One region of the Priestia sp. MDV22-iso46 genome, then DNA from elsewhere that is predicted to be linked to it. Evidence: riboswitches for the same ligand, from Rfam matches in the RefSeq annotation. Region 1 holds a riboswitch; each other region holds the start of a gene.

Evidence for each region. Region 1 has a riboswitch for S-adenosylmethionine ahead of AC4NPH_RS07980 (trans-sulfuration enzyme family protein). Riboswitches for the same ligand answer to the same signal wherever they lie in the genome.
Region 2: linked by a shared signal. The riboswitch ahead of AC4NPH_RS08585 (bifunctional homocysteine S-methyltransferase/methylenetetrahydrofolate reductase) and the one ahead of AC4NPH_RS07980 (trans-sulfuration enzyme family protein) in region 1 are both predicted to bind S-adenosylmethionine.
Region 3: linked by a shared signal. The riboswitch ahead of AC4NPH_RS09045 (hypothetical protein) and the one ahead of AC4NPH_RS07980 (trans-sulfuration enzyme family protein) in region 1 are both predicted to bind S-adenosylmethionine.

Annotation. Positions count from the first base shown of each region.
Region 1 is NZ_JBZVWT010000001.1:1,552,097-1,555,377, reverse strand. It holds gene AC4NPH_RS07990 (spore coat protein) at 1-721, shown strand, start outside; gene AC4NPH_RS07985 (hypothetical protein) at 786-1,448, shown strand; SAM riboswitch class I at 1,616-1,733, shown strand; gene AC4NPH_RS07980 (trans-sulfuration enzyme family protein) at 1,805-2,950, shown strand; gene AC4NPH_RS07975 (trans-sulfuration enzyme family protein) at 2,934-3,281, shown strand, end outside.
Region 2 is NZ_JBZVWT010000001.1:1,666,643-1,669,923, reverse strand. It holds gene AC4NPH_RS08585 (bifunctional homocysteine S-methyltransferase/methylenetetrahydrofolate reductase) at 1-1,305, opposite strand, end outside; SAM riboswitch class I at 1,413-1,519, opposite strand; gene AC4NPH_RS08580 (YkvI family membrane protein) at 1,864-2,898, shown strand; FMN riboswitch at 3,006-3,156, shown strand.
Region 3 is NZ_JBZVWT010000001.1:1,761,488-1,764,768, forward strand. It holds gene AC4NPH_RS09040 (M20/M25/M40 family metallo-hydrolase) at 1-1,123, opposite strand, end outside; gene AC4NPH_RS09045 (hypothetical protein) at 1,593-1,835, opposite strand; SAM riboswitch class I at 1,903-2,004, opposite strand; gene AC4NPH_RS09050 (M20 peptidase aminoacylase family protein) at 2,068-3,222, opposite strand; gene AC4NPH_RS09055 (GNAT family N-acetyltransferase) at 3,270-3,281, opposite strand, start outside.

The DNA.
Region 1 (3,281 bases):
AGGCAAGACATTTGCTAGTACTTTATCATTACTGAAAAGTAAATATGTTCAAATAAATCAAGGGGGTCCTGAGAAAAAAGCAGGCCAGCTCCTTGACGTATTAGGTTCGTCAGAGTCTGCTTACCTTGTATTACTGTCGGAAGATGATGGTATCGTCTATATCAATGTTGAACATGTAAAAAGTATAAGTGAATATCAAAACAATAATAACAATAATAATAACAATAATAACATTCAAATGAATAATCAATTTGCTACAAATCAGGAACCAACTTATATGAAATCAAAAAACTTTAATAATTTATTTACTCATCTATCACACAAATGGGTATCGATCAACGGCGGCGGTCCAGAAGCTGTAGAAGGTGTATTGGTGCAAAGTCGGAATGGTACTTTTACCCTTGTTCAGGACAATCAAGTATTACGCTTACAGCCAAGACATGTTAAAACCATTTGTGTAGGAGCAAAAGGATCTTTTAAACAAAATAATAATCAAGATGATGAGCAGAAAGAGGAAAATACAAATGCTGAAGACGGAGGATCAACGGAAGGCGTTCCAGAAGGTCGTACAGGAAAAAGCCGCCGCACAGGTTCACACTCGTCAGGAAGAAGCCGCCGCACAGGTTCACACTCGTCAGGAAAAAGCCGCCGCACAGATTCACACTCGTCAGCGTCAAGAGAGCAAGTCATCCAAACAAAAAATTATCGTTGGAAAGCATAATGAATAAGAACAAAAAAGGTGCTTATAAAGCACCTTTTCTGTCATATAGGAAAGAGGGAGGAGAATGAGTATAAATCGTTATATTAATAAAATTGTAGAAGTAGATATTTCAGGGAAAACTAAGTTTATTGGCAGACTTGTTGACTTAGGGTTAGATGTCATGATTTTGTATAATGGACATGATTATTTGTATATTCCTCTTTTACACATGCATCGTTTGCGAGAAGTATCAGAAGAAGACTATACGGTTTTACGTGAAATAGAAGAGAACTTGATAGAAGAAAGTCAGCGAATTTCTTATCGTAATATTTTACAGCAGGCAAAAGGGAAATTTATTGAAATTTATGTAACGGGAGGGAAATCATTGCATGGCTATATCACAAGCGTGCTGAATGATTATCTTGTGTTTTATTCTCCAGTGTATAAAAATGTCTTTGTTTCTCTACATCATTTGAAATGGCTTACCCCTTACAGTAATGAGTTAACCCCTTATTCTTTAAGTGACAAAGAGCTCCCGGTAAGGCCCGCCTCTGCACCTTTTGTCAGAAACTTTGAAGAGCAGCTTAAAAAATATGAAAATCAACTGGTCGTATTAGATTTAGGGGATCAATCAGAAAAAATTGGCGTACTTAAAGAAGTTTCTAATAATATTGTTGAACTAATTACGGCAAATGGAGAAAGTATGTATTGGAAGTTAGCTCACGTAAAATCTGTGCACTTGCCTTAGAAAAAGAGACCTGGCTGTCGTCTCTTTTTTTTATGTGCTTATCAGGATAAGTATATTGAATAAACAAATGAGATGATTTGAATTTTTTAGAAAATTATGTTGACAATAAAGAAAATCTTTATTAAAGTTATTAACAACAAACGTTAACCACCAACAATTATATAGAACTCTTATCAAGAGTGGCGGAGGGACTGGCCCTGCGATGCCCGGCAACCATCAAATGAAACATTCATTTGAACGGTGCTAATTCCTGTGGAACATCAGTATTGTTCTAACAGATGAGAGAAATCGTGTATAAACGAACACTCTTCCATCTGTGAAGAGTGTTTTTTATTTTGAGTTAAGGAGAGAAATAGATGAAAATTGAAACTTTATTAGTTCGTTCAGGAGTAGGTCGCGACCCTTCAACAGGTTCTATTACAACACCCATTTATCAAGCATCAACATTTGCTCATCCTGCTTTAGGGCAAAGTACAGGATTTGACTATGCACGTACGGCAAATCCTACTCGTACAGCATTGGAAGAAGCAATTGCTGCTTTAGAAAAAGGAGAAGTAGGAGTAGCATTTGCTTCAGGAATGGCGGGCGTAATGGCAGTTTTAGCACTATTTAAAAACGGAGATCATTTAATTGTATCAGAAGATTTATACGGAGGAACGTACCGAGTACTAAATGAAATCTTTTCAGAGCAAGGAATTACTGTTTCGTACGTCAACACAGCCCATCTCGAGCAAGTAAAAGATGCGCTTCGTCCCAACACGAAAGCTTTATTTATTGAAACACCTACAAATCCAATGATGCACGTGACTGATTTGCCCGAAGCAATTGCGTTAGCTAAACAGCATGATTTGCTTACTATCGTTGACAATACATTCATGTCCCCTTACTATCAGCGTCCTTTAGAGCTTGGAGCAGATATTGTGATACATAGTGCGAGCAAATACATTGGGGGGCATAATGATGTAGTTGCTGGTCTTGTAGTCGCTCGATGTAGTAGCTTAGGAGAGAAAATTCGTTTTTATCAAAATGCAGCTGGGGCAATCTTAGGTCCACAAGATAGCTGGTTGTTGTTGCGCGGTGTTAAGACGCTAGCGCTTCGTATGGAAAAGCATAACGAAAACGCACTGAAAATTGCAAATTGGCTTACTGCTCATGATCTCGTAGAAAAAGTGTATTACCCTGGTCTTGAAACACATCCAGGCTATGAAATCATGAAGAAACAAGCGACTGGATTTGGAGGCATGATTTCTTTTGCTGTCTCACACCCTGACATCGTGTCCACGCTTTTGGAAAATGTTAAAGTTATTACATTTGCAGAAAGCTTAGGAGGCGTGGAAAGTTTAATGACATTCCCAGCTCGTCAAACACACGCTGATATTCCCGAGGAAATTCGAAATCGTGTTGGAGTAACAAACTGTTTACTGCGATTATCAGTTGGAATTGAGCACGCAGATGATTTAATTAAAGATTTGAAGGAGGCATTTGATGCATACCAACAATAATAAACATAGATTCGGTACGAACTTAATTCATGCAAATACAGGAATTGACGGTCATTTTGGAGCGGTTAACGTACCTATTTATCAGGTATCTACATTTAACCAAGAAGATGAGACGAACAACGGCCGCTATGACTATTCTCGTTCAGGAAATCCAACTCGTGAGGCTTTAGAAAACACCATTGCTCAGCTAGAAAATGGATACGCTGGTTTTGCTTTTTCATCAGGTATGGCTGCTATCTCATCGGTGTTATCTATTTTTGAATCAGGGGATGAAATTTTAGTTTCACACGATACGTACGGCGGGACATATCGTGTATTAACACGGTTATTT
Region 2 (3,281 bases), 110 kb from region 1:
GTCAAATGAAGATAAATCGTAGACCGAAGTGGCGCCAGGGAAATCGCCAACTTTTGACGGATCACCGGTAATTGCAAGCACTTGATTCATTCCTAGCGTATGAAGTCCCATTAAATGAGATTGAAGTCCAATTAAATTTCGGTCGCGACAGGTAATATGAATAAGCGGTCGTGCTTTTGTTTCTTGCTGCATCAGTGTTGCCATTGCCAAGTTGCTGATGCGAGGTGAGGCAAGAGAATTATCAGCTAATGTAATAGCATCTACGCCGACTTTATCAAGTGCTTTTGCGCCTTCTAAAAATTTCGTCGGACCAAGCTGTTTAGGCGGATCTAGCTCGACGATAACCGAGCGGCGCTTCTTCACAATTTCATGCATATGAGGTTTATCCTGCTGCTCACGCTCTTGAACCGTAACGGCTGGTCTCATTTTAACGACTTTGCTTGTAATCGGAGGCAGGTCTTTTAAGGCAGATGACATTGCGCGTACGTGAGCTGGTGTTGTACCGCAGCATCCTCCAATTAAGCGAACCCCTTGTTCGCGGAATAAACGCGCGCTTTCTACAAAGTAGTCTTCATTAGTTTCATATTCCAGCTTTCCTTCCACATACGCCGGAAGGCTGGCATTAGGGTAAGCAGATAAGAAAGCACGATCAGGAAGCGGTACTTCTTCAAGAGACTGAATCATATGATAAGGACCTAAGCGGCAGTTTAGCCCGACAACATCTGCTCCCAACGCTTCTAATTCTTTTAATGCATCTGCTAAAGGACGGCCATCTTGCAGCACGCCAATATCATGCAGGGAAACGTGGGTAATAATAGGCTTATCCGTTTCTTTTCTTGCCAGTGTAAGAACGGTCTTTAATTCTTCGAAATCATAGTATGTTTCAAATAAAAGGCCATCCACGCCTTCATTTAAAAGCCAAAACATTTGTTCACGAATGCTTCGCTTAACCTCTTCTAAACTAATAGCGTTTTTTTGGAAAGAACGAATTCCGCCGAGTGTACCAACCACGTAAGCCTGATCTTTTGCAGCTTGTTTCGCTAATTTTACACCAGCAACATTGATGTCTTTGACTGAATCTTCTAATCCATAACGGGCAAGTTTTTGATAATTAGCAGCGTACGTATTTGTTTGAATAACGTTTGCACCAGCTTCTACATAGGCTCTGTGAATACGAGAAACCTCTTCTGGTTTGGTGATGTTTAGTTCTTCAAAACAGCTGTCAATACCGTGTGAGTAAAGGAGGGTACCAGTGGCACCATCCCCAATTAAAATTTTAGACTTTAAATCTTCAAGTAACCCCATGTCAAAACCTCCTTAAATTGTTCCGCTTCTATTTCACGAGTGATTCGTTTTATGCAATATGCCGATAAAATAGAAAAAGTCTTCTTAAGAAGAAGACTTTTTTCGCCTTCTTATCTTCCAAGCAATAAATTGCTTGCTGGATTTAGCACCATGTCTCTAACGACTGGTTGCTGAGGTTTCAAAGGGCCAGTCCCTCCACCTCTCATGATAAGAATCAATTGTATATAATTGAAACATATTTTTTTAAATAGAAAGAATACTTATTTAATAATTTATCTGATTTTTAGAAATTATACAACAGTAAATTGTGAATTTCCAGCAAATATTGAGGGAAATTTAAAAGCTAAAGGGAAAATATCCGTATATTTTGTTTAAAAATGACTGTTATGTTAGGGGTTAAGGAGTTTTTTGTGAGAAATACAAAAAGAAAATGAAAAATAAAAAATAAACGAAAAGGCACAAGCGCTGGGATATGCGTAGATTTACACGTAAAAAGGCTCGTCTTTTTTTAATCGTTTCTACATATAGTGAACTATGAAGGGTAGAAGGGTGATGGGCATGAAAAGGTGGAAACTCACGCTGCAGGTTGCTGCTACGTATGTAGGCACCGTTGTAGGAGCCGGTTTTGCAACAGGCAAGGAAATCGTTCAATTTTTTACACAGTACGGGGAACTTGGAATGGTCGGAATTTTGGTCAGCGGCTTGTTTTTTATTTGGCTAGGTTCAAAAATGATGCTGCTTTCGCACGCAATTGGGGCTTCTTCTTATCAGCAGCTTAATACATATTTATTTGGTGATGTGCTTGGAAAAGCGGTAAACGGTGTAATGATTGTCATTTTATTTGGAGTAACTTCAGTCATGCTAGCGAGTACGGGGGCAATAGGAAAAGAACAGTTTGGACTGTGGCCTCCTGTTGGGATGATTTTTACAATTGTTTTAACTTATATATTTATCGCAAAAGGAATTAACGGTATTTTAATGGTTAATTCTCTTGTTGTGCCGATGATGCTTTCATTTGCTTTTATCATCTTTGTGCCAAATATCAGCTATTTCTCACTGATTCAAACGAAGCCGGATTTAACGCTCGTCACGCAGTGGAAGTGGGCGGTTAGTCCCTTTTTATATATTTCCCTAAATCTAGCTTTGGCTCAGGCCGTTTTGGTTCCATTAGGAAGCTCCGTGAAGGATAGGAGCGTGATTAAAAAAGGGGCCGTAATAGGAGGGTGTGTACTTACGTTTATGCTTGTTTCTACTCATCTTGCCCTTTCCAATTTGCCTTATTCATTTCAACTTGATATTCCGATGAGTGCCGTTGTTAAAAATATCTCAGCGTGGGTGAATGTTTTATTTACGGTAGTTGTGTTAGGCGAGATTTTTACTACATTGATTGGAAATGTATTTGGAATCGCTAAGCAGCTTCAGTCATTTCTTCCCCTGAATGACAAACAAGCTTTTGCGTTTATTATCTTGGCCTGCTTTATTATTGGGCAATTCGGATATGCCCAGCTTCTTGAGTTTTTGTATCCGATATTTGGCTATATTGGACTAGCTTTTGTATGGATGCTATGTATTAAAAAAGAAAAAATAAGCTAAAAGCTGGATTTTAAAGAATAGATGTGAAAAAACGAAGTTAAATGATGTGACAAGTCGATTTTACTTTGCTATAATGTAAAACAAATAAGACTATAGCAGTCGAATATATTATCCTTCGGGGTCGGGTGTAAGTCCCAACCGGCGGTGATAAAGCGTATGCTTTTAAGCCCGTGACCCGTTTTCATACGATGTATGTTAGCGGTGGATCTAGTTAAAATCTAGAGCCGACAGTAAAAGTCTGGATGGGAGAAGGATCAGGAAGCACAGTTGTTTTTTTGTGTTGAATTAATAAGGGACACGTTTGCCTTTTTTAAAGCTACCCTTGTTTTTGTACACAAAATATAACTGTTTATTTCGTATACAATTAGCGGAATTTTGCATAG
Region 3 (3,281 bases), 210 kb from region 1:
CCATTTCTTGCACATATTTTTGACCGTGCTGTTTGACTGCATGAGTATAAAGTTCTTCATACGTCCATACGTTCACGTCAAGAGATGAACCCTCCATTCCCGCAGCATACTGCCTAGCGGCTTTATTATAGTGTTTTTTCACATTCAAAGCCGCTTTGTCAGCCGATTTCAACAGCAGATCTGTTACTTCTTTAAGAGAGCGGTTTAACATAAATAAATTAAATAATACAACGGCAGAGTGCGGAACTTGAACTGAATACTCTTCTTTTAAATCTTTTTGTATCAGCACCGTAGGAGGTGGACTCGTTTCTTCTCTTACTTTTTCGCAAAAATCAACGTTTAATTCTATTTCTTTTGTTAAATAAGAAGCTAGTAAATTAGCATTTAAACCAGCTAGCGGTTCCCCTACATGAGTTTCTTTTCCATAACACAAAAAGCTTGGCATGATCTTCCCAATCGATCCTGAGTACACATAGTTCGTTTGATCTCCAGGATAGCGGCTGAACACTGGTTCTGCATTTAGCATGAGAGAAAAATCCAGCTGATGTTTGCGGGCAAGTTCTAAAAGAACAGGCACTGCTTTTCTCATCCCAAGCGAATTTACTTCTTCATCCGGCACCGACAGCAGCAGGATGTTTCCGTCAAACTCTCCGTTGCATGCTCGTTCAACCATACTGATATGCAGGGCAATGCCTGCTTTCATGTCCATCGTTCCTCTGCCAAAAAGCCAGTCTCCTTTTATCATATCCTTTTGTACGTGCGCCGGAACTTGTTCCATATGGTTATAAAAAGTACTCGTTAATGTATCAGCGTGAAAAGCATCCTTTTTCCACTGTCCATAATCTTGTACATCCACTACATCGTAATGACTTACTAGTACAACTGTTTTATTCGTATTTTTCCCTTGAACAAAAGCTGTGACAATCGATCGCCCGTCTCCTGTTGAATGAAGCTCGACTTGCTCGTTTTTTTGAAAGTAAGGCAGCTTCAATAAATAAGACGCTATCGATTCAGCCATTTCCACTTCTGCCATCGTTCCTGTCACGCTAGGTATAGAAACCAATTCGCTTACAAGTTTTTTTAACTGTTCTTTTGTTTGATACAAAGATGTTTTGTTCGACATACCCTTCATCTCTTTCCTTTTTCTAAATTTTCTATCAAACAAAACCATTCGTCAATCCCTTTGACAGAGACTCTTTCATTCTATCCCTATGTATCATAGTATGGCGCTGCCTTTACGCACATGATAAAAAAAGAGTGCGCGGCTAGGGATAGCACCGCACACTCTTTTTTTACTTTTCGTCATCTTCTAAAAAGTCTAGGATACGATCAATAAGCTGTTCGCTTCCTGCATCGTTTCCGTGTTCAAGAGACATTTCCATTTCAATGCTCCTTTCATAAAATATTCTTGTTTTATAACATACCACAATTCATTTCGAATGTAACCTTTAATTTGTGTAAAAATTTCGACAATTTATGATTAATTTTAAAACCTGGTGAGTATTGATTATACCCACCAGATTCTTTGCTTGTCAAAAACCATGCTTTCTATTTAAAAACACTTAAAAAATAGAGGCGCGAGCAGACTTCTTCTATAAAAGACAGCCTACTCGCTCAAGCTTGGAACAGCATGATGAATAAATTTCTAGTTCATTTGCTTTTTGTACATCTTTAATATCTATGCCTACAGCATATGTACGAACATGGTTTTCGACCACAATTTCATAAAATGTTTCTAATTCCCGATAAGCTACTTGATAATGCTTTCCTAATAATTTCACTGCTTCCTTTAATGCTTTCTCTCCTGTATGTGCTGCAACTGCTGTATGACTCATAAAACCCTCTCCTTTTAGAAAAATAAAAAAACTCATTTTGCTTTGATGCAAAATGAGTTTTTCACCCGTTTTATCACCCAAAGCACATGCTTTGCTGGTAGGAGCACCTTACATTCGTAGGTTGCTGTGGAGTCAAAGAGCCAGATCTCTCGTCCACTCGTGATAACTTTTTTAATTTAAAATTTATTTTATCAAACAATTCCATCCCCGTAAATAGAAAAATAAAAATATTTTAATTTTTTCGGTAATGGAATGAATTCAAAAAATGAAAGCTTAGATTAGCAAAATAAGAAGCTGCTACAAGTAATGCCTCTTCATTTAATGAAAAAGAAGGATGGTGCCATTCATATTCTCCAGCTGTACCCATCCATACAAAAAATCCTGGTACATGCTGCTGATATACGGCAAAATCTTCTCCTCCAGGCGATTGTTCAGCTTCTACGACTTGATAACTAAGATCCTCTGCCGCTTTAGTAACTAGTTTTTCCAGCGTATCATCATTGTTTACTACAGGAAGATATGGATACCATTTAACGTCTACTGAAGCCCCGAAAGCTGCGCCAATCCCTTCAGCAGTTCGTTTCATAAGAGCCGGTATTTTTTCTCTCGCTTCTTCTTGAAAGGTACGCACAGTTCCTTCAAGCGTTACTTTGTCAGGAATGACGTTCCACGAGCTCCCTCCATGGATTTGAGTTATGCTGACAACAACATTTTGAAAGGGGCTGAGATTACGGCTGACAATGGTTTGTAAACTAGTAACAATTTGACCAGCAGCAGCAATTGGGTCTATTGTTTTTTCAGGGATACCTGCGTGACCTCCTACTCCTTTGACGTCAATTTCAAAACGATCAACACTTGCCATTAAAGGTCCCGGTTTGATACCAATGGTCCCTACAGGAAGATCCGGTTTGTTATGCATCCCAAATATCGCTTCCACTCCTTCGAGCACACCTTTTTCAACTAGCATTTTTGCCCCAGAAGCCGTTTCTTCGGCTGGCTGAAAGATAAATCGAACCGTACCGCAAAGCTCCTGCTGACGCTCTTTAAGAAGGATAGCTGCTCCGATTATAGAAGCCGTATGAAAATCATGGCCGCATGCGTGCATAACACCGTTCACTTCAGAAGCAAATGGCAGATTGGTTTTTTCTTCAATTGGCAGCGCATCAATATCAGCTCGAATAGCGATAATAGGTCCCGGCTTTCCTCCCACAATTTCTGCTACTGCTCCTACGTCTAATTGGAATTCATCCGCTATAGAAATATCATAGTGTTTTAACCACTTTTTAATACGTTTAGTTGTTTCATATTCTTTCATTGAAAGTTCTGGAAACCGGTGCAGCTCACGGCGTATGTCTATTAGCTCGTTTAGTAGTAATTGATCGGTCATATTTATCACTCTTTCACATTTCTTAATTTGGATCACTTCTCTATCTTTTACGACAAATA